2 regions of the Staphylococcus simiae genome follow, and region 2 is predicted to be linked to the other one. Evidence: predicted binding sites of a transcription regulator. Region 2 holds the regulator's gene; the other holds the start of a gene.

Region 1 (12,223 bases), 280 kb from region 2:
ATTTTTCAGGACTGATAATTAAAAAGTGAATAATTTAAAATATAAATTATTTTGAAGCCGAGACTCCTGAGGGAGCAGTGCTAGTCGAAGACTACAGGCTGAGACAGCACCCTAGGAATGCGAGGCTTAAAAAATTAATTATGTATCAGTCCAGTTTGGGAGAGAACCCAATTTTTTAGCATTAAAAGTTGTTGGTTTTCAAATGTCGTATATTAATTGGGAAAATACGATTATGAAAATTGGATCAATGAAATTCTAATAATTAACAATCTAAGTAACATAAATGAGTTATAGGCGGTGTCATAATGGATAATAATGAAAAAGAAAAAAGTAAAAGTGAATTACTAGTGGTAACGGGATTATCTGGCGCAGGGAAATCGCTAGTTATTCAAAGCTTAGAAGATATGGGGTTCTTTTGTGTAGATAATCTACCTCCTGTATTATTACCAAAATTTGTAGAATTGATGGAACAGGGAAATCCATCATTAAGAAAAGTAGCGATTGCTATTGATTTAAGAGGTAAAGAATTATTTAAGTCATTAATCACAGAACTTGATGTTATTAAAAGCACGAGTGATGTTATTGTTGATGTTATGTTCTTAGAAGCTAAGACTGAAAAGTTAATTTCACGTTATAAAGAAACACGACGTGCACATCCATTAATGGAACAAGGGAAGCGTTCATTAATTGATGCGATTAATGATGAAAGGGAATGTTTATCACAAATCAGAAGTATATCTAATTTTGTTATAGATACCACTAATTTAAAAGCAAAAGAACTAAAAGCACGTATCCAACGATTTTATGAAGATGACGAATTTGAAACATTTACGATTAATGTAACGAGTTTTGGATTTAAACATGGCATACAAATGGATGCAGATTTAGTATTTGATGTGCGTTTTTTACCTAATCCTTATTATGTAGTTGATTTAAGACCGTTAACAGGTTTAGATGAAGCAGTTTACAATTATGTTATGAAATGGAAAGAGACGGAAATCTTTTTTGAAAAATTAACTGATTTGTTAAATTTCATGATTCCTGGGTATAAAAAAGAAGGGAAGTCACAATTAGTAATTGCTATTGGTTGTACAGGTGGACAACACCGTTCTGTCGCATTAGCAGAACGTCTAGGCAATTATCTAAATGAAGTGTTCGACTATAATGTTTATGTACATCATAGAGATGCACATATTGAAAGTGGCGTGAAAAAATGAAACAAATAAAAGTTGTACTCATTGGTGGTGGCACTGGCTTATCAGTATTAGCTAGAGGTTTGCGTGAATTTCCAATTGATATAACTGCCATTGTCACTGTAGCAGATGATGGTGGCAGTACAGGTAAGATAAGAGATGAAATGGATATTCCAGCCCCGGGAGACATTCGCAATGTGATTGCAGCATTAAGTGATTCAGAATCTGTATTATCACAATTATTTCAATTTAGATTTGGAGAAAATCAAATTAGCGGTCATTCATTAGGTAATTTACTTATTGCAGGCATGACTAATATTACAAATGATTTTGGGCATGCGATTAAAGCTTTAAGTAAAATACTGAATATTAAAGGACGAGTCATTCCATCAACGAATACAAGCGTACAATTGAATGCTGTGATGGAAGATGGAGAAATCGTTTATGGTGAATCAAACATTCCTAAAAAGCAAAAAAAAATTGAGCGTGTTTTTTTAGAACCTAGTGATGTGCAACCGATGGAAGAAGCAATTGAAGCGTTAGAAGAAGCTGACTTAATTGTTCTAGGGCCTGGTTCTTTATACACAAGTGTTATATCTAACTTATGTGTAAATGGTATTTCAGATGCCTTAATTAACTCAAAGGCGCCTAAACTCTATGTATCAAACGTTATGACTCAACCTGGTGAAACAGATGGCTATAGTGTGAAAGACCATATTGATGCTATTCATAGACAAGCCGGTCAAGCATTTATAGATTATGTTATTTGTAATACACAAAAATACGACGATAATGTACTTAAAAAATATCAACAAAAGCACTCTAATCCAGTAGAAGTGAATAGAGAAGAATTGGAAGATGATGACAGAATTAAAGTCTATACGGCATCTAATTTAATTGAAATATCAGACGACTTTTTAGTAAGGCATAATACGAAAGTATTATCTACAATGATATATGATATTGCTTTAGAATTAACGAGTACGATACAATTCATTCCTGGAGACAAACATGTTTAATATTTTGAATACAATATTTATGATATGATAATAAGACTGTGTTTATAACATGAATGTTATCTGATATCTAACTAAAGATGAATAAATCGAAAGGAATGGTTGTCAAATGAGCTTTGCATCAGAAATGAAAAATGAATTAACACGTATAGAAGTAGATCCGTTAAATGCTAAAGCAGAGCTCAGTGCATTAATTAGAATGAACGGCGCATTAAGTTTATCAAATCAACAATTTGTTATTAACGTTCAGACTGAAAATGCAGCAACGGCAAGACGTATTTATTCATTAATTAAAAGAGTGTTTAATGTAGAAGTTGAAATTTTAGTGCGTAAGAAAATGAAATTAAAAAAGAATAACATATATATTTGTCGGACTAAAATGAAGGCGCGAGACATTTTAGATGAATTAGGTATTTTAAAAAATGGTGTCTTTACTTATGATATTGATCAAGAAATGATCAAAGATGATGAAATGCGTCGAAGTTATTTAAGAGGTGCCTTTTTAGCAGGTGGTTCTGTTAATAATCCAGAAACGTCATCATATCATCTCGAAATATTTTCCCAATATGAAAGTCATGCTGAAGGATTAACAAAATTAATGAATAGCTATGACTTAAATGCTAAACATTTAGAACGTAAAAAAGGTAGTATCACTTATCTGAAAGAAGCTGAAAGAATCTCTGACTTTTTAAGTTTAATAGGTGGTTATCAAGCGTTGTTAAAATTTGAAGATGTCAGAATAGTTAGAGACATGCGTAATTCTGTCAATCGTCTTGTTAATTGTGAAACGGCAAATTTAAATAAAACAGTTAGTGCAGCAATGAAACAAGTTGAAAGTATTAAATTAATAGATCAAGAGATAGGTATAGAAAATTTACCTGAAAGATTACGCGAAATTGCTAAAGTTCGTGTCGAAAATCAAGAAATATCGTTAAAAGAACTGGGTGAAATGGTATCAAATGGTCCAATTTCTAAATCCGGAGTTAATCATCGATTACGCAAATTAAATGAATTAGCAGATAAAATTCGTAATGGGGAACATATTGAATTATAAAAGGTAGTTTAAAACCACAATTATCTAAGTGCTTCTTTTTAAATTAAAGTGACTTAAATAATAGGAAAAAAAATTTTTAAAAATTGGTTGCTAAGACAGTATTTATAATATCTTAGCAACCGATTTTATTATAAATGGTTCTCTAACAAATCGGACTGATACATAATTAAATTTTCAAGCCTCGTAACCCCGTTTGCACATTTAGAGCTAGTTAGATTTACAATCTTTACTAGCTCTTATGCAATTGTTGCGCTAGCAACCAATTGTAATCCTTTAGTTAGATTTACAATCTTTACTAGCTCTTGCCCAACCTGCATTGCTTGAAAAACTGGATAACCAGTTTTTCTATGTTGGGTCCCTACCACAGGAGTCTCGGCTTCAAATTAATTTTCGTTTTAAAATTATTTATTTTTTATCAGTCCGTAAATTTCAAGTTTAAGTTAGCCACTTATATTTTTTAAGTAGTACTAACGTTTTAGGCTCTTTTCTGTTTTGTAAACCCAAGATGAGTGGTAGATATTCTATCTATGACTCATCTTGGGTTAGTAACAGCTAAAGTATTTAGCTGTTAAATAACTATAATAGATTTAATACTTTTAATGCTTGAGCCATTCTATGATGAGCTGTGTCATAGCCTAGGATTTTTCTAGGATAATCATTCATAAATTGTTGCACTTGTTTTAAGCGACATTGACTCACGGTTGATAGATCAGTTCCTTTAGGTATAAATCGACGTAACATTTTATGTTGATTTTCACTGGTACCACGTTCAAATGATGAAAATGGATGTGCGAAATAAATATTGATGTCATGACCAAATTCTTCATATAATGATGCGAATTCTGAGCCATTATCTGCTGTGATTGATTTGAATATATGTGGTGTGAGCGACTTTAAATGCTTAAATATTGATGTTAATCCTTGTGAGACTGAATGAGCGCTTTTATCATTAATCAGCTTTAAGATTTCAAAACGTGTAGCACGTTCAACGAGTGTTAAGATGACAGGTTTAGATTTATCTTTGGTACTGATGACAGTATCGATTTCCCAATGTCCAAAGGTTTGACGAGATTGGACGTCCTGTGGACGCTGTTCAATACTTGGACCTAAAATACGACGATGTGTACGATGATAAGTTTGATTAGACATTCGACGTTTTAACTTCTCTAAAAGATGGATATTTTTAGTCGCCATGATATTATCATTAATCCAAGCATATAAAGTTGTCACACATGGTATTAAATCTTTACGGAATACATTTTCACGATGAGCACATGCCACAACAGCTTCAGGTGACCAACGTTGTTGAATCATTAAGTCATCAGCCCAAGCTATAAAATGAGGATTTTTCCGCCATAAAGATTGTGCGCCACAACGTTGTCGATTCTTGTAGTAATTTTGTTGTGCGAGTGATGGAATATATTGGAATTGTTCATATTCATAAACTTTATCTTGATATTTTTGGCGTGAAATTTGACGTGTAGTACCGCGTTTTATTTCATTATGGATAGTTTGAGGCGCACGTCCTAATTCACGTGCAATAGCACGATTAGAAAAGCCTAAATCTTTAAGGGTTTCGATACGAATGCGTTCTTCATAAGTTAGGTGTGTTCCTTTATGTTTTATCGTGTTACAATGATTTTGCGTCATGTGAATTCATCCTTTATTGAAGAGTGTGAGAGCCTCAATAATAACATGAAATTCACGTGACGTTTTTTATTTATAGGTGGCTAAGTTGATTATAAAATCCACCATTTTTTATCAGTCCTAAAAATAGAGAACCCTTATATAAAGACAAAAGGCTCAACAAATTAATGCTGAGCCTTATCTTTAATCATCTAAATTTTTAGGATTAAAATGTTTATAGATCGTATGACCTTCTTCACTTATAATGTTACTAGCAGTCTCTTTTAATATTGGATAATAATTATTAGCAAAACCTACAATTATCTGATTAATTATTAATGATGATAACTCTCTATCTGTAGGTAGTGCAGAATTAATTATTTCAACTAAATCCGAATAAATAATTTCATCAGAATTTTTATGGGCAATATATTTAAGGAAATTACCTTGAACTTCTTCAAAAACACTATATTTTAAATCCATTTCTAAAAATATTAAACTAACAGTTTTTGTGTTTAGTTGGTTTTGTCCCATTTCTGATGCTAATTCTTGAACTGATTGATATAAAAGTCTAATATCATTTTTATCTTCTAACATTTAGCTCACTCCATTTAAAACAACCATGATATTGCTTCCTTAATAGTTGTTGAAATTATCCCGGCATTTCCTTTACTTAAACCAGCATTTAAGGCACCACGTTTTGCAGCATCACCAACAGCTTGAGCTGGTACATCTGACCATTTAAGTAATGGTTTCAATTCTTGAACTATAGGTGAATAAGCTTTATCAAACAAGTTAGCCGCCTTATTGCCACCAACTTTTTTAATTACATTTCTTGCACCACTTTTATGATTTATTATAAATTTAATTGCTGTTTTTGCTACTTTTGTTGCTCCAATTCGTTCTTGAGCTTGAGGATTCTGAGGCAAATCGGGATTTCGATTAATTTTAACACCATCAACATTCACATATTGTGGTTGGTTTACTTTTTGAGAACTTTCTTGTACTTCTTTCGCATTTGCTAAAGGGGAAACTGACGTAATAACAATAGCACTTAATACCAATGATCCGATGCTTTTACTTAGGTTATAAAGTATTATAGCCCCCTTGAAGGGAATTGAACCCCTATTTTAAGAACCGGAATCTTATGTGTTATCCATTACACTACAAGGGGATAATAAGTAACAAACAAATTTCTGTACTATAGTAATTAAAATAAGTACAATTTGAATAGCTATTAATAGTTTACAAATGAAAAGTTGTAAGGTCAATCGTCGATAAAAAGTATAATCAAATATTTTGACCATTTTTGACTTTTTATGTAAAATAAAAAAATAACAGAAATTACAAGGAGGAAATATAAATGAATTTAATTCCTACAGTTATTGAAACAACAAACAGAGGCGAACGTGCTTACGACATATATTCACGTTTATTAAAAGACCGTATTATTATGCTAGGTTCTCAAATCGATGATAATGTAGCAAATTCTATCGTATCACAATTATTATTCTTACAAGCACAAGATTCAGAAAAAGATATCTACTTGTACATTAACTCACCAGGTGGTAGTGTAACAGCTGGTTTTGCAATTTATGATACGATTCAACATATTAAACCAGATGTACAAACAATTTGTATCGGTATGGCTGCATCAATGGGTTCATTCTTATTGGCAGCTGGTGCTAAAGGTAAACGTTTTGCATTACCAAATGCAGAAGTAATGATTCACCAACCATTAGGTGGTGCACAAGGACAAGCAACTGAAATTGAAATTGCTGCTAACCACATTTTAAAAACACGTGAAAAATTAAATCGAATTTTATCTGAACGTACTGGACAAAGTATTGAAAAAATACAACAAGATACAGATCGTGATAATTTCTTAACAGCTGAAGAAGCTAAAGAATATGGTTTAATTGACGATGTAATGGTTCCTGAAGCCTAATTTATTGCATATAATCATATAAAAAAGCTGCGCTTTGATGCGCAGCTTTTTTTATTGTGCGCCCGGCATGGGTAATTACTAGACGGTGAAAGTCCGTTACAGGCTTGGTAGTAGGAACTGTTAGCGAAAGACAAGGGTGTCCATTGTGAAATGGAATCTGAAGGAAGTCGGACGCAAACACTCGCACTGACGAACAGAAATATCATACAAGGCTATGTGGAATGGATGAATCTGCAATACAAGATAAAGTCCGATACTACCCGAGTTCTATATAGTAAATGATGCAGTGGAATGAGTGGAAAGTGGTTACTCTTACCCGGGGAGGTCTCATCAGCGATAAAAAAAATCGTAGTAATAACGAATGATGAGAAGTCAGCAGAGGTCATAGTAGGTAGAAATACTGAAGGACTGAACAATATTCATACAAAGTAAAGAATGGAGGTTAGAGATTTACAACGTACAGAATACAATTAATGATTGGCAACTCATAGAAAGATAAGTAGTGGAACGAAAAAGGATATATGAGTGCGTACAGTAAATCTTAGGTGAAATGAAAGAAATGTATCGTGAGTCTCCATCTATGATGGAGCTTGTTGTAAGAGAGAATAATATACAAAAAGCAATTAAGAAAGTGAAGAAAAACAACGGTGCACCTGGCATCGATGGCATGCGAGTAAGTGAATTAACATCACATTTCGCAAAATACTTTCCACAAATTAAACAAAAACTGCTTGATGGCACGTATAAGCCACAAGCAGTAAGAAAGGTTGAAATACCTAAATCAAATGGGAAAAAGCGCGTGCTTGGAATCCCTGTCGCAAGAGACAGAGTTATCCAACAAGCCATTAAACAAGTCATTGAACCTAGTATCGACCGTACTTTCTCAAAACACAGTCATGGCTTTAGACCGAATCGTAGTACAGGAACTGCACTTAAAGAATGTGCAACATACTATGAAGAAGGTTACTTAGTTGCAGTTGATTGTGATTTAAAACAGTGCTTTGATATGTTGAACCATGATAAATTAATGTATCTATTTGAACGACATGTTCAAGATAAAGCCATTTCTAAATTTATTCGTAGAAGCCTACAGGTTGGTGCAATCGACCTCAATGGTAATTATCGAAGTAGAGAAATAGGTGCACCGCAAGGTGGTGTTATTTCCCCGTTACTTTGTAATATTTATCTTCACGAATTAGATAATGAATTGGAGAAACGTGGTCATCGCTTTGTTCGTTATGCAGATGACTTCGTCATCTTTGTACGTACAAAACGAGCGGGTCAACGTGTCATGGAAAGTGTGACAAAGTTTATCGAAAAAGACCTTAAACTTATTGTAAATAGTGAAAAGAGCAAGGTAGGTTCTATCACACGTTTAAAGTTCTTGAGTTGTCTAATGACCAAAGTAAATGGCACTTATCGTTTCAGACCGACTATGGAAGCAAGAAGAAATTTAAAACGCACCTTAAGACGTCTAACGAAACGAAATAGACCAGGTACCTTTAAAGAGATTATATCAGAAATTAATCAAGTAACACGAGGGTGGATAAATTACTTTGGTAAAGGATTTATTACAGGTTTTGTAACGAAGTTACAATCATGGTTAAACCGACGCATTAGACAACTAATCCTCAAAAGATGGAAAAGAATAAAAACCAAATATAAGATGTTACGTAAGTATGGACTTGACCATAAGAGTGCAATGAAAATTGCCAATTCAAGAAAGAAATACTGGCGCTTATCATCAACGCATGAAGTTCATCGTGCACTTACAACAAAACGTCTCTACAAGTGGGGGTTAGAACCATTAACCCAACTCGCAGAGACGGCTTACGCAAGATATTGAACCGCCGAGTACGGAACCGTACGCTCGGTGGTGTGAGAGGACGGATAATCAAATAATGGTTATCCTCCTACTCGATTAGAACGATGTTTTGATAATTGTACAAAGGTAGTAATTACTGTAATTGCACCCACAATAATAAAGAACATAGCTAAAATAATTGAAGGTATTGAATGATTAAAAGTTAAGCAACCAATAATAATTAATATCACACCATTCATTAGTGACAATAAATGAAAAGATTTAGATTGTTTCATTAAGAACACTCCTTAATAATGTTTAATCATTAATCAAATCTTCTAGTGCCAATTTTAAATTACTATATTTAAAATTGAAACCTAATGCTTGTAATTTATTAGGTATTACTTTTTGAGTATCTAGTATCACTGTTGACATTTGACCAAGTAATGTTCGTAATACTAATCCTGGTACCCATGTTTCATGTGGTTTATGCATTGTACGAGCTAGTGTGTAGCCAAAGAAATTTTGTCTTTCTGGTATAGGTGAAGTTAAGTTGAATGGTCCTTGGGCACTTGGATGATTGATCAAATATAAAATAGCGTTAGTTAAGTCATCTATATGAATCCAAGAATACCATTGGCGACCTGATCCTAATTTGCCACCTACATAAAATTGATAAGGTAATTTCATTGATTTAAGTGCGCCACCCTCAGAAGATAGCACCATACCAAATCTACCAATGACAACTCTAGTTCCTAATTGCTCGAACTGTTGAGCAAATCGTTCCCATTGATAAACAATATCTGATAAGAAATCAAATGGTAAGGTTTTATATAATTCTGTATAAGTCATATATAAGTCAGGAGGGTAATATCCAACAGCACTTGCATTAAATAAGACTTTAGGTGCCTGTTGACGTGATTTAAAGAGATCGAATAATGCTTCAGTACTTTGAATTCTGCTGAGCATTAGCGTTTGCTTATATTCTGGTGTCCAACGTTTATTTAATGTAGCACCTGCTAAATTAATTACGCTATCAATATTATCAGGAACAATTTGTTGCCAATTTGGCTTACTCCAATTAACAAACGTTATTTTAGCATCAGATGATGTTTCGTCATGACGCGTTAATATCGTTATATGACAGTCCGTTTTTTTAAGTTCATTTATCAGGCTTGAACCTACTAAACCTGTTCCACCAGTAATTAAATAGTTTTTCAAAATAATCCCACCTTGAAAGTTAATTGTAAATATTTGATAATTATTCTTATTATTCAAAGGTTATTCAAAAATTAGACATTAAGATGTCATTTTAACTTTTAGCAATGCATTTAAATAAATATGATATAAGTTATAATAAAGATGTACCTTCGATATCTAATAAACATCTCTTATTAAGTATATGTAAACGCTGCATGATACAACGAAGGTAAATTTTGACTCCCTTTAGTAGTAAGACCCGTGCGAGAATCGTACGGGTCTTATTTTTGTTGTTCTTATAAAAGGTGTAGAAAGGAAGGTAAGTTAAATAACATTAAATTCCTTGATATTATCAAAATTTAAAAAGTTATGAATAACATTTGAAGCAACGTTATTATACTATACCCATTTATTGATGTAATTAATTATGACTTTGTAATTATAAGAAGTTACAATGTTGAAAATTGGGGTATATTTCTATATATAAGTAATTTGAAAGTTAATAAAGAAAATGAAGAGGTTTCTATTTTTTATTTTAAATGATGAGTTAATAAATGTTGTATTTAAACTGTAGATGTTAAGATAGAATTTAATTCAATTTCTTTGTAGGTATGTTAAATGAACAAGTCTATTAAACCATGTATTTCTATATAAACAGAACTGAGCCATTTACTGAAATATATTGAGTTTAATTAATTTGTGCAACATATAATAAAGATTAATAAGATTTAAAGTGAGGGAGAGTATGTCGAATCAACATAACGACTACAATAATATTGAAGGTCAAGACAAAAAGAAAATGAGCACGGTATCTAAAATAATTAGTGCTATTATCGTGCTGTTATTATTATTTGGTTTAGCATTTGCTATATTTGCGTTTGTAGATCATTCTAATAAATCTAAAGAGCGTTTAGAGCATGAACAAGAACAACGTGAAAAAAAGAAACAAGATGATATAGAAAAAGAACAAAAAGAAAAGGAAAAACAACAAGATGACATAGATAATCAAGAAAATCAAAGCCAACAACAACGTTCACAAAATAATGCTACTCAAGCACCAGTAAGACAACAAAGCAGTAATACATCACAACAGCAATCTAATCAGAATAATCAAAAAGAAAAAGCGACTAGCGATGACAAAGCAAAAACTGATAAAGATTCAGACTCTAAAGATAAAGATGATGAAGCATCAAATAAAGAGCAAAGTGATGACAAAGCAGATAGCAATAAAGAACAAGCTAAGCCACAACAAAATAATAATGCTAATCAACAACAACAGACACAACGACCAACACAACCACAACAACAAGCAGGTGGTGGTGCTGCAAATAGTAATAGTGGAAACAGTAATAATCAAGCTACCACAGCACCTAGACAAGCACCACAACAGAGTCAAAGTTCCAATGCAACACAAGCTAATAGACAAAGTGGCAATTAATATTTAACTCTAGTTCATTACAATTAAAAAACAAATACTCAATCAATACTAAACTGTCAGTGAGACAAAATAACTCACTGACAGTTTTTTTAAGTTCTCTAATTTTTTAAGACTGATAAAAAAGAATAATTTAAAAATAATTATGTATCAGTCCAATTTGGAAGAGAACCTTTTTTATTGAATTGGAAATTGACAATTGAGATGACTTGACCAATGTTAAAATACCCACCAAATGATAGCGGTAATGATGAAAGAAATAATTAAAATGACAAAGCAACCCATGGCACAACCACATCCTTGAAGTCGACAACTAAAGTGATAGTTACCATTAAATGCTACAGATTGACGGTTTTGTTTGAAATACATATTTCCTTTATATTCTGGGTCGCTAGGATCTAAGACTTGTTGCTCTGAATTATTATTTGATAAATTTTCATTATGCATGACGCAATCACACCTTTATTATCGTGTTATATTCTAGAATGATTAATTATAACAAGAAAGGGTATAACGTTCATTAAATACAATAACTACTGTTATTAAATAGTTGAGACGAAGTAACTTGTTATGAGTGAAAACGTTTTATCAAATTATTTAGAAAATTTAAGTTAATCCACTTGCATTTTGTGAAATACAATAGTAGTATTGCATGTGTAAAGAGGTTGAATTTTGTCCCAGGTGGGACTTAATAAGACAATCACTGTTTGATAGCTATTGATATTTTCAACATTAAGAGGAGGAGGTAGTAGTGAAAGACTTATTACAAGTTCAACAAAAACTTATACCAGATCTTATTGATAAGATGTATAAACGTTTTTCGATTCTCACTACTATTTCTAAGAATCAACCAGTTGGTCGTCGAAGTTTAAGTGAACACATGGATATGACTGAGCGTGTATTACGTTCAGAAACAGATATGTTGAAGAAACAAGATTTGATTAAGG
Region 2 (12,223 bases):
CAGACTCCTACGGGAGGCAGCAGTAGGGAATCTTCCGCAATGGGCGAAAGCCTGACGGAGCAACGCCGCGTGAGTGATGAAGGTCTTCGGATCGTAAAACTCTGTTATTAGGGAAGAACATATGTGTAAGTAACTGTGCACATCTTGACGGTACCTAATCAGAAAGCCACGGCTAACTACGTGCCAGCAGCCGCGGTAATACGTAGGTGGCAAGCGTTATCCGGAATTATTGGGCGTAAAGCGCGCGTAGGCGGTTTTTTAAGTCTGATGTGAAAGCCCACGGCTCAACCGTGGAGGGTCATTGGAAACTGGAAAACTTGAGTGCAGAAGAGGAAAGTGGAATTCCATGTGTAGCGGTGAAATGCGCAGAGATATGGAGGAACACCAGTGGCGAAGGCGACTTTCTGGTCTGTAACTGACGCTGATGTGCGAAAGCGTGGGGATCAAACAGGATTAGATACCCTGGTAGTCCACGCCGTAAACGATGAGTGCTAAGTGTTAGGGGGTTTCCGCCCCTTAGTGCTGCAGCTAACGCATTAAGCACTCCGCCTGGGGAGTACGACCGCAAGGTTGAAACTCAAAGGAATTGACGGGGACCCGCACAAGCGGTGGAGCATGTGGTTTAATTCGAAGCAACGCGAAGAACCTTACCAAATCTTGACATCCTTTGACAACTCTAGAGATAGAGCCTTCCCCTTCGGGGGACAAAGTGACAGGTGGTGCATGGTTGTCGTCAGCTCGTGTCGTGAGATGTTGGGTTAAGTCCCGCAACGAGCGCAACCCTTAAGCTTAGTTGCCATCATTAAGTTGGGCACTCTAAGTTGACTGCCGGTGACAAACCGGAGGAAGGTGGGGATGACGTCAAATCATCATGCCCCTTATGATTTGGGCTACACACGTGCTACAATGGACAATACAAAGGGCAGCGAAACCGCGAGGTCAAGCAAATCCCATAAAGTTGTTCTCAGTTCGGATTGTAGTCTGCAACTCGACTACATGAAGCTGGAATCGCTAGTAATCGTAGATCAGCATGCTACGGTGAATACGTTCCCGGGTCTTGTACACACCGCCCGTCACACCACGAGAGTTTGTAACACCCGAAGCCGGTGGAGTAACCTTTTAGGAGCTAGCCGTCGAAGGTGGGACAAATGATTGGGGTGAAGTCGTAACAAGGTAGCCGTATCGGAAGGTGCGGCTGGATCACCTCCTTTCTAAGGATATATTCGGAACATCTTTTTAGAAGATGCGGAATAACGTAGACATATTGTATTCAGTTTTGAATGTTTATTAACATTCATTTGTACATTGAAAACTAGATAAGTAAGTAAAAATAGATTTTACCAAGCAAAACCGAGTGAATAAAGAGTTTTAAATAAGCTTGAATTCATAAGAAATAATCGCTAGTGTTCGAAAGAACACTCACAAGATTAATAACGCGTTTCCTAACGGAAACATAGATTAAGTTATTAAGGGCGCACGGTGGATGCCTTGGCACTAGAAGCCGATGAAGGACGTTACTAACGACGATATGCTTTGGGTAGCTGTAAGTAAGCGTTGATCCAGAGATTTCCGAATGGGGAAACCCAGCATGAGTTATGTCATGTTATCGATATGTGAATACATAGCATATCAGAAGGCACACCCGGAGAACTGAAACATCTTAGTACCCGGAGGAAGAGAAAGAAAAATCGATTCCCTGAGTAGCGGCGAGCGAAACGGGAAGAGCCCAAACCAACAAGCTTGCTTGTTGGGGTTGTAGGACACTCTGTACGGAGTTACAAAGGACGATATTAGACGAATCATCTGGAAAGATGAATCAAAGAAGGTAACAATCCTGTAGTTGAAAATATTGTCTCTCTTGAGTGGATCCTGAGTACGACGGAGCACGTGAAATTCCGTCGGAATCTGGGAGGACCATCTCCCAAGGCTAAATACTCTCTAGTGACCGATAGTGAACCAGTACCGTGAGGGAAAGGTGAAAAGCACCCCGGAAGGGGAGTGAAATAGAACCTGAAACCGTGTGCTTACAAGTAGTCAGAGCCCGTTAATGGGTGATGGCGTGCCTTTTGTAGAATGAACCGGCGAGTTACGATTTGATGCAAGGTTAAGCAGTAAATGTGGAGCCGTAGCGAAAGCGAGTCTGAATAGGGCGTTTAGTATTTGGTCGTAGACCCGAAACCAGGTGATCTACCCTTGGTCAGGTTGAAGTTCAGGTAACACTGAATGGAGGACCGAACCGACTTACGTTGAAAAGTGAGCGGATGAACTGAGGGTAGCGGAGAAATTCCAATCGAACCTGGAGATAGCTGGTTCTCTCCGAAATAGCTTTAGGGCTAGCCTCAAGTGATGATTATTGGAGGTAGAGCACTGTTTGGACGAGGGGCCCTTCTCGGGTTACCGAATTCAGACAAACTCCGAATGCCAATTAATTTAACTTGGGAGTCAGAACATGGGTGATAAGGTCCGTGTTCGAAAGGGAAACAGCCCAGACCACCAGCTAAGGTCCCAAAATATATGTTAAGTGGAAAAGGATGTGGCGTTGCCCAGACAACTAGGATGTTGGCTTAGAAGCAGCCATCATTTAAAGAGTGCGTAATAGCTCACTAGTCGAGTGACACTGCGCCGAAAATGTACCGGGGCTAAACATATTACCGAAGCTGTGGATTGTCCTTTGGACAATGGTAGGAGAGCGTTCTAAGGGCGGTGAAGCATGATCGCAAGGACATGTGGAGCGCTTAGAAGTGAGAATGCCGGTGTGAGTAGCGAAAGACGGGTGAGAATCCCGTCCACCGATTGACTAAGGTTTCCAGAGGAAGGCTCGTCCGCTCTGGGTTAGTCGGGTCCTAAGCTGAGGCCGACAGGCGTAGGCGATGGATAACAGGTTGATATTCCTGTACCACCTATAATCGTTTTAATCGATGGGGGGACGCAGTAGGATAGGCGAAGCGTGCGATTGGATTGCACGTCTAAGCAGTAAGGCTGAGTACTAGGCAAATCCGGTACTCGTGAAGGCTGAGCTGTGATGGGGAGAAGACATTGTGTCTTCGAGTCGTTGATTTCACACTGCCGAGAAAAGCCTCTAGATAGAAAATAGGTGCCCGTACCGCAAACCGACACAGGTAGTCAAGATGAGAATTCTAAGGTGAGCGAGCGAACTCTCGTTAAGGAACTCGGCAAAATGACCCCGTAACTTCGGGAGAAGGGGTGCTCTTTAGGGTTAACGCCCAGAAGAGCCGCAGTGAATAGGCCCAAGCGACTGTTTATCAAAAACACAGGTCTCTGCTAAACCGTAAGGTGATGTATAGGGGCTGACGCCTGCCCGGTGCTGGAAGGTTAAGAGGAGTGGTTAGCTTCTGCGAAGCTACGAATCGAAGCCCCAGTAAACGGCGGCCGTAACTATAACGGTCCTAAGGTAGCGAAATTCCTTGTCGGGTAAGTTCCGACCCGCACGAAAGGCGTAACGATTTGGGCACTGTCTCAACGAGAGACTCGGTGAAATCATAGTACCTGTGAAGATGCAGGTTACCCGCGACAGGACGGAAAGACCCCGTGGAGCTTTACTGTAGCCTGATATTGAAATTCGGCACAGCTTGTACAGGATAGGTAGGAGCCTTTGAAACGTGAGCGCTAGCTTACGTGGAGGCGCTGGTGGGATACTACCCTAGCTGTGTTGGCTTTCTAACCCGCACCACTTATCGTGGTGGGAGACAGTGTCAGGCGGGCAGTTTGACTGGGGCGGTCGCCTCCTAAAAGGTAACGGAGGCGCTCAAAGGTTCCCTCAGAATGGTTGGAAATCATTCATAGAGTGTAAAGGCATAAGGGAGCTTGACTGCGAGACCTACAAGTCGAGCAGGGTCGAAAGACGGACTTAGTGATCCGGTGGTTCCGCATGGAAGGGCCATCGCTCAACGGATAAAAGCTACCCCGGGGATAACAGGCTTATCTCCCCCAAGAGTTCACATCGACGGGGAGGTTTGGCACCTCGATGTCGGCTCATCGCATCCTGGGGCTGTAGTCGGTCCCAAGGGTTGGGCTGTTCGCCCATTAAAGCGGTACGCGAGCTGGGTTCAGAACGTCGTGAGACAGTTCGGTCCCTATCCGTCGTGGGCGTAGGAAATTTGAGAGGAGCTGTCCTTAGTACGAGAGGACCGGGATGGACATACCTCTGGTGTACCAGTTGTCGTGCCAACGGCATAGCTGGGTAGCTATGTATGGACGGGATAAGTGCTGAAAGCATCTAAGCATGAAGCCCCCCTCAAGATGAGATTTCCCAACTTCGGTTATAAGATCCCTCAAAGATGATGAGGTTAATAGGTTCGAGGTGGAAGCATGGTGACATGTGGAGCTGACGAATACTAATCGATCGAAGACTTAATCAATTAAATGTTTTGCGAAGCACAATCATTTTTACTTACTATCTAGTTTTGAGTGTATAACTTACATTCTTATTTGTCTGGTGACTATGGCAAGGAGGTCACACCTGTTCCCATGCCGAACACAGAAGTTAAGCTCCTTAGCGCCGATGGTAGTCGGACTTACGTTCCGCTAGAGTAGGACGTTGCCAGGCAATAAAAATGGATGCGATGAGCCGCATTGAGACCGTAAGGTCTCTTTTTTTTTATGCCTAAAAGTCATGAAGGTATATCAGGACTTGATGCAGAGCAAGCGTTTGAAGCTGACGAAATAAGGAACGAACGTCACGACTTTAGACGAGCTAAAGGAGTCAGAGAGAGACGTCAATGAGGAAAGATGCGAGCGGTTGTCTCAAGTCAAGAAAGCTTCTTAGCGCCGATGGTAGCAGACTACGTTCCGCTAGAGTAGGACGTTGCCAGGCAATAAAAATGGATGCGATGAGCCACATTGAGACCGTAAGGTCTCTTTTTTTATGTCTAAATACATCATGTTAGTATTGAAAAAACGCGACACTATTAGTAAATAAAATGTATATTTTTTAAAGCAATTTAATTATTGTACAATAGACAAGCTATTGTATAAGTAACACTAACTTTTTTCAAAGAAGTGTTACTATATAATTAATGCTCTAATTAATGCATCAGTATGCGCTTTTAATTTATCTTCATTTATTCCTCCAAAACCAAGTATAAATTTAGGTGATTTATTATAATCATCAATTTCTTCATAATTATAAACTTGTAATTCTAATTTCTCTGTCGAAGCTCTATCTAGACATTCTTTCAATGTTAATCCATTTGTAACAGTGATATTGAAATGCATACCTGTTTCTGCACCTTCTATAGTTAATTGATCTTTATAAGGTTTTAATTCATTAAGTATAAAAGATAACTTATTTCTATAAACTTTCCTCATTCTGTTTAAATGTCTATTAAAACTACCACTTTCCATGAAAAGAGAGACTATTTTTTGCATATGAACTGGAACAGTATTTGTTTCTTTGTGCTGTTGATTATAATAACGATGAAGTAGTTTTGAAGGAAGTACTAAATAAGCAATTCTACAACTTGGGAAAATTGACTTTGAAAATGTACTTATATATATTACTTTTTCTTTTGAATCTAAACTTTGTAATGCTGGAATAGGCTTACCATAATACCTAAATTCTGAATCATAGTCATCTTCTATTATGTATCTATTTTCATTTTCTTGTGCCCAGTTGATGAGTTGCGTTCTTTTTTTTAAATCCATAATAAAACCTGTTGGAAATTGATGAGAAGGTGTTATATAAACAATGTTTTTATTAGATTTAATGACTTCATCAATGTTAATTCCATTTTTTTCGACTTTGATTTGATCATAACTGACATGTTGTTTATCTAAGACAAATTTTATAGGTGGATAACTAGGTTTTTCTATTATAAATGAAGAATCATTAAGTAAAGTGACTAATAAATTGAGCAATTGTTCTGTTGATGAGCCAATGATTATTTGATTTGGATGGCAGGTTACTCCCCGACTATTAAATAGATATTGTGATATTTGTTGACGTAACTCCACTTCTCCTTGAATATCTCCACGTTGCAAAAAAATTAAGTTATTAGCATCAAATACCTCTTTCGAATATTTTCTGAACAGATCAATTGGAAAATATTTAGTATCAATTTGAGCTAGTTTAAATGAATATTCATTTTCTGTAGACGAATTATTTTCATTTATACTATCAGCAACAGATAACTTTTCATAATTATAATTATTTAACACAGGCAAAGACTCAATATCAGAGACAAAGTATCCAGACCTAGGTTTAGAATATATATATCCTTCATCTTGTAAAAGATGATATGCATGTTCTATTGTTGTTTGACTTACTGAAAGATGATTTCCAAGTTGTCTTTTTGAGTAAAATTTATCATTAGCATTAAATTGTCCTTCTATAATTTGCTTTTTTAGTTTTTCGTATAGTTCAATATACAAAGTAGATTTCATTATTAATCTGACCCCTTTATTTTGTTTCATTTTGTACCTGTTTAAATATCAGTTTATATTTTAAAATAAATTTAATCAAATGATATAGGAGTGAAATATCTATGAGTAAAATTATTGGTTCTGAACGAGTAAAACGTGGTATGGCTGAAATGCAGAAAGGCGGCGTTATTATGGACGTAGTTAACGCTGAACAAGCTAGAATTGCTGAAGAAGCAGGAGCAGTCGCTGTAATGGCATTAGAAAGGGTTCCTTCAGATATCAGAGCAGCTGGTGGAGTTGCACGTATGGCTAATCCTAAAATAGTTGAAGAAGTAATGAATGCAGTGTCAATCCCTGTAATGGCTAAAGCACGTATTGGACATATTACTGAAGCCCGTGTTTTAGAATCAATGGGAGTAGATTATATAGATGAATCAGAAGTTTTAACACCTGCTGATGAAGAATATCATTTAAGAAAAGACCAGTTTACTGTTCCATTTGTATGTGGCTGTCGTAATTTAGGTGAGGCTGCAAGAAGAATTGGAGAAGGTGCGGCAATGTTACGTACTAAAGGTGAACCTGGAACAGGAAATATAGTAGAAGCTGTCAGACATATGAGACAAGTTAATGCTGAAGTAAGTCGTTTAACTGTTATGAATGATGATGAAATTATGACATTTGCTAAAGATATTGGTGCACCGTATGAAATTTTAAAACAAATTAAAGATAATGGTCGTTTACCAGTAGTTAACTTTGCGGCAGGTGGAGTAGCAACACCTCAAGATGCAGCTTTAATGATGGAACTTGGAGCTGATGGTGTATTTGTTGGGTCTGGTATTTTCAAATCAGAAGATCCTGAGAAATTTGCAAAAGCAATCGTACAAGCAACGACGCATTATCAAGATTATGAATTAATAGGTAAATTGGCAAGTGAATTAGGTACTGCAATGAAAGGCCTAGACATAAATCAATTATCATTAGAAGAGCGTATGCAAGAGCGTGGTTGGTAAGGTTATGAAAATAGGTGTATTAGCATTACAAGGTGCCGTTCGTGAGCATATTCGACATATTGAATTAAGTGGTCATGAAGGCGTAACCGTAAAAAGAGTTGAGCAATTAAATGAAATTGAAGGTTTAATTCTTCCTGGTGGAGAATCAACAACATTGAGACGTTTAATGAATTTATATGGTTTTAAGGAAGCGTTACAACAATCATCATTACCAATGTTTGGCACTTGTGCTGGATTAATTGTATTAGCACAAGATATTGTTGGAGAAACCGGATATTTAAATAAATTGAACATAACAGTAGAGCGTAATTCATTTGGCAGACAAGTGGATAGCTTTGAAACTGAACTAGAGATAAAAGAAATAGCTAACGATATAGAAGGAGTATTCATTCGAGCTCCACATATTGCTAAAGTTGGAGAAAATGTAGAAGTGTTGTCTACAGTTAATGATAAAATTGTAGCTGTAAAGCAAGATAAATACTTAGGTGTATCATTTCATCCTGAACTAACAGATGATTATAGGGTGACTGATTATTTTATTAATAAAATAATTAAAGAAACACATTAATTAAACGTTATTAATAGTAATTTATAGATAATTTAGGTAAAGAAATCATAGTGGCGTATAGATAAGTATAAAGATGATTAAAAAGAACACCCAAAATATAATGGTATTGAATTGTTAAATCATAGTTCAACAAATCAGTAACCATCATAAATGGGTGTTTTTCTTTATAAGTTAAATGAAGAAACCAGCAATTGCTGCGGAAATGAATGATACAAGTGTAGCACCAAATAATAATTTTAAACCAAAGCGAGCTACCATATCACCTTTTTTATCATTAAGTGATTTAATTGCACCAGAGATGATACCGATAGAACTGAAGTTCGCGAAAGATACTAGAAATACAGATGTAACACCTTTAGCATGTTCAGTAATACCATCTAATTTGCCAAGCGCTTGCATAGCAACAAATTCATTAGAAAGCAATTTAGTAGCCATTACAGATCCTGCTTGTACAGCTTCATTCCATGGAACACCAACTAAAAATGCAAATGGAGCAAAGACAAAACCAATTAATGTTTGGAAATCCCAAGAAATTTGACCACCAGATGCTAGACTGAATATACCACTAACGATTCCGTTTAATAATGCAATAATTGCAATATAACCAATTAACATGGCACCAACAATCACTGCAACTTTGAATCCATCTAAAATATATTCTCCCAACATTTCGAAGAAGGATTGATTTTTAGTTTCTCCTTCATCTACTAATAACTTATCATCTTCTTCATTAACTCTATATGGATTGATAATTGAAGCGACGACGAAACCACCAAATAAGTTAAGTACGACTGCAGTAACAACGTATTTTGGTTCAATTAAAGTGAAATAAGCACCAATAATTGAAGCAGATACAGTAGACATGGCAGAAGCAGTTAATGTGTATAAACGTTGCTTAGGTATGTATGGTAATTGTTTTTTTAATGAAATAAATACTTCAGATTGACCTAAAATAGCTGCGGCTACAGCATTATATGATTCTAAACGGCCCATACCATTTATTTTAGAAATTAAAAATCCTAATACATTAATTAACAATGGTAGAATCCTTGTATATTGCAAAATACCTATAATTGCTGAAATGAATACAATCGGCATTAAAACGCTCAAGAAAAATGGAGGTTGATCTGCTTTGACAAATTTAAATCCACCAAAAACGAAATTAACGCCATCTGCAGCTTTTAATAACAAGTAATTAAACCCGCTAGAAATACCACCAATAACCGAAATACCAATAGTAGTTTTTAATAATAAAAATGCAAAAACAAGTTGTATAACTAGTAAAATACCAACATATTGCCAACGAATATTCTTTTTATCTGAGCTAAACAAAAACGCAAGTGCTAAAAAGAAGATAATCCCTATAATACCAATTAGTATGTGCATATAATCCCCATTCCTTTAATTTTTTCTACAATCTATCATACAATAAATTGTAAAGGCTAACACCATAAATTTTTGAAAATATATAAACAAATTGGTTGAAAAAGGTCAAAGTAGGTCATATAATATAGTCAAAGAAGGTCAAAAAAGGGGTGATATACATGCATAATATGTCGGACATCATAGAACAATACATCAAACACTTATTTGAAGAGTCGAATGAAGATGTCGTTGAAATTCAAAGAGCACATATTGCTCAACGGTTCGATTGTGTCCCTTCACAATTAAATTATGTCATTAAAACACGATTTACTAATGAACATGGTTATGAGATAGAAAGTAAACGTGGTGGTGGTGGATATATTCGAATCACAAAAATTGAAAATAAAGATGCAACAGGTTATATTAATCATTTATTACAATTAATAGGACCTTCTATATCACAGCAACAATCATACTATATAATAGATGGTTTATTGGATAAAGCTTTAATTAATGAACGAGAAGCTAAAATGATTCAAGCAGCTATTGATCGCGAAACATTAGCGATGGATATGGTTTCAAGAGATATTATTAGAGCAAATATTTTAAAAAGATTACTTCCAGTAATTAATTATTATTAATATTTATATAAATGAGGTGTTTATGTGCTTTGTGAAAATTGCCAACTGAATGAAGCGGAAGTTAAATTAAAAGTAACAAGTAAACACGGCACCGAAGAAAAATGGGTTTGTCAAACGTGTGCACAGGGTAATCACCCTTGGAATTCATCTCAAGATCAGCCATTAGATCAAGAATACCAAGATGATATTGAGGAAGCATTTGTTGTAAAACAAATTTTGCAACATTTAGCTACAAAACATGGCATTGATTTTCAAGAGATAGCGTTTAGAGAAGAAAAACGGTGTCCAAGTTGCCAAATGACATTAAAAGATATTGCACATGTAGGTAAATTTGGTTGTTCAGAGTGCTTTGCAACTTTTAAAGATGATATTTATGATATTGTACGTAGAGTTCAAGGTGGTCAATTTGAGCACGTTGGAAAAACACCACAATCATCATATAAAAAATTAGCATTGAAAAGAAAAATAGAAGAAAAAAATCAATATTTATCAACATTGATTGAAGAACAAAACTTTGAGGAAGCAGCGATTGTAAGAGATGAAATTAAAGCCCTTAAAGATGAGAGTGAGGTTTAATTAGATGACTAATGATATTCATGAAAATATTAGTGAATGGATGAAAAGTAACCAAGATAATCCCATCATTATGTCATCAAGAATACGGCTAGCAAGAAATTTAGATAATCATGTGCATCCACTAATGTATAAAAATGAACAAGATGGCTTTAGAGTTATAAATGAAGTTCAAGACGCTTTGCCAAAATTTGATTTATTACGTTTAGATCAACTTGATCAACAAAGTAAAATGAAAATGGTAGCTAAACATCTTGTTAGTCCTGAATTGATTAAACAGCCAGCTGCAGCAGTATTAGTAAACGATGATGAATCTTTAAGTGTCATGTTAAATGAAGAAGATCATATTCGTATTCAATCAATGGGAACAGATATTGCGTTACAAGAGCTTTATAATAAAGCATCAGAGATAGATGATGAATTGGATAAACAACTTGATATAAGTTTTGATGAACAATTAGGCTACTTAACGACATGTCCTACGAATATTGGTACAGGTATGAGAGCTAGTGTGATGTTACACTTACCGGGATTATCAATAATGAAAAGAATGTCTAGAATCGCACAAACTATTAACCGTTTTGGTTATACAATAAGAGGTATATATGGTGAAGGGTCTCAAGTATATGGCCATATGTATCAAGTTTCAAATCAACTTACGCTTGGTAAATCTGAAACAGAAATTATTGAAACACTGACTGAAATTGTTAATCAAATTATTCAAGAAGAAAAGCAAATTCGTCAAAGATTAGATATTTATAATAAACTAGAAACAGAAGATAGAGTACATCGTTCTTTAGGAATTTTACAAAATTGTAGAATGATATCGATGGAAGAAGCTTCATATAGATTAAGTGAAGTAAAGTTAGGTATAGATTTAAGTTATATCAAATTACAAAATTTCAAATTTAATGAATTAATGGTTGGCATACAATCTCCATTTTTATTAGATGATGAAGAAGAAATAGATATAAAAGTTAAAAGAGCAGAATTATTGAGAAAACATATAAAATAGGAGGTTTTCATATATGCTATTTGGTAGATTAACAGAACGTGCGCAACGTGTATTAGCACATGCACAAGAAGAAGCAATCCGTTTGAATCATTCTAATATAGGAACAGAACATTTATTATTAGGTTTAATGAAAGAACCAGAAGGTATAGCTGCTAAAGTATTAGAAAGTTTTGATATTACAGAAGATAAAGTAATTGAAGAAGTTGAAAAATTAATTGGTCATGGCCAAGACCATGTAGGTACATTACATTATACACCTAGAGCTAAAAAAGTAATTGAATTATCAATGGATGAAGCAAGAAAATTACATCACAATTTTGTGGGAACAGAGCATATCTTGCTTGGTTTAATTCGTGAAAATGAAGGTGTTGCAGCAAGAGTATTTGCTAACCTTGATTTAAATATTACTAAAGCACGTGCACAAGTAGTTAAAGCACTAGGTAATCCAGAAATGAATAATAAAAATGCCCAAACTAGCAAGGCTAATAATACGCCAACATTAGATAGTTTAGCACGAGACTTAACAGTTATCGCAAAAGATGGAACACTAGATCCAGTTATTGGAAGAGATAAAGAAATTACTAGAGTAATTGAAGTATTAAGTCGTCGTACTAAAAACAATCCAGTATTAATTGGTGAACCAGGGGTAGGTAAAACTGCAATAGCAGAA

What was found. Region 2 encodes CtsR, which represses protease genes until heat stress. Its sites were predicted from a motif close to ATGGTCAATAAAGGTCAAACA; they were not measured.
Region 1: clpP (ATP-dependent Clp endopeptidase proteolytic subunit ClpP) is a predicted target of CtsR. The motif match lies at 6,186-6,206, and genes of this name have one in related genera.

The regions. Positions count from the first base shown of each region.
Region 1 is NZ_CP071589.1:756,770-768,992, forward strand. It holds gene rapZ (RNase adapter RapZ) at 306-1,217, shown strand; gene J3R86_RS03390 (YvcK family protein) at 1,214-2,212, shown strand; gene whiA (DNA-binding protein WhiA) at 2,319-3,263, shown strand; gene J3R86_RS03400 (IS30 family transposase) at 3,840-4,913, opposite strand; gene J3R86_RS03405 (hypothetical protein) at 5,094-5,486, opposite strand; gene J3R86_RS03410 (hypothetical protein) at 5,501-5,953, opposite strand; tRNA gene J3R86_RS03415 (tRNA-Arg) at 5,992-6,063, opposite strand; gene clpP (ATP-dependent Clp endopeptidase proteolytic subunit ClpP) at 6,253-6,837, shown strand; gene ltrA (group II intron reverse transcriptase/maturase) at 7,397-8,683, shown strand; gene J3R86_RS03430 (hypothetical protein) at 8,743-8,937, opposite strand; gene J3R86_RS03435 (TIGR01777 family oxidoreductase) at 8,960-9,862, opposite strand; gene J3R86_RS03440 (DUF4887 domain-containing protein) at 10,587-11,279, shown strand; gene J3R86_RS03445 (hypothetical protein) at 11,496-11,723, opposite strand; gene J3R86_RS03450 (sugar-binding transcriptional regulator) at 12,028-12,223, shown strand, end outside.
Region 2 is NZ_CP071589.1:472,485-484,707, forward strand. It holds rRNA gene J3R86_RS02070 (16S ribosomal RNA) at 1-1,211, shown strand, start outside; rRNA gene J3R86_RS02075 (23S ribosomal RNA) at 1,457-4,379, shown strand; rRNA gene rrf (5S ribosomal RNA) at 4,453-4,567, shown strand; gene J3R86_RS12215 (hypothetical protein) at 4,621-4,743, shown strand; gene J3R86_RS02085 (MocR-like pyridoxine biosynthesis transcription factor PdxR) at 5,026-6,402, opposite strand; gene pdxS (pyridoxal 5'-phosphate synthase lyase subunit PdxS) at 6,504-7,391, shown strand; gene pdxT (pyridoxal 5'-phosphate synthase glutaminase subunit PdxT) at 7,396-7,959, shown strand; gene J3R86_RS02100 (NupC/NupG family nucleoside CNT transporter) at 8,131-9,345, opposite strand; gene J3R86_RS02105 (CtsR family transcriptional regulator) at 9,504-9,965, shown strand; gene J3R86_RS02110 (UvrB/UvrC motif-containing protein) at 9,990-10,541, shown strand; gene J3R86_RS02115 (protein arginine kinase) at 10,546-11,553, shown strand; gene J3R86_RS02120 (ATP-dependent Clp protease ATP-binding subunit) at 11,567-12,223, shown strand, end outside.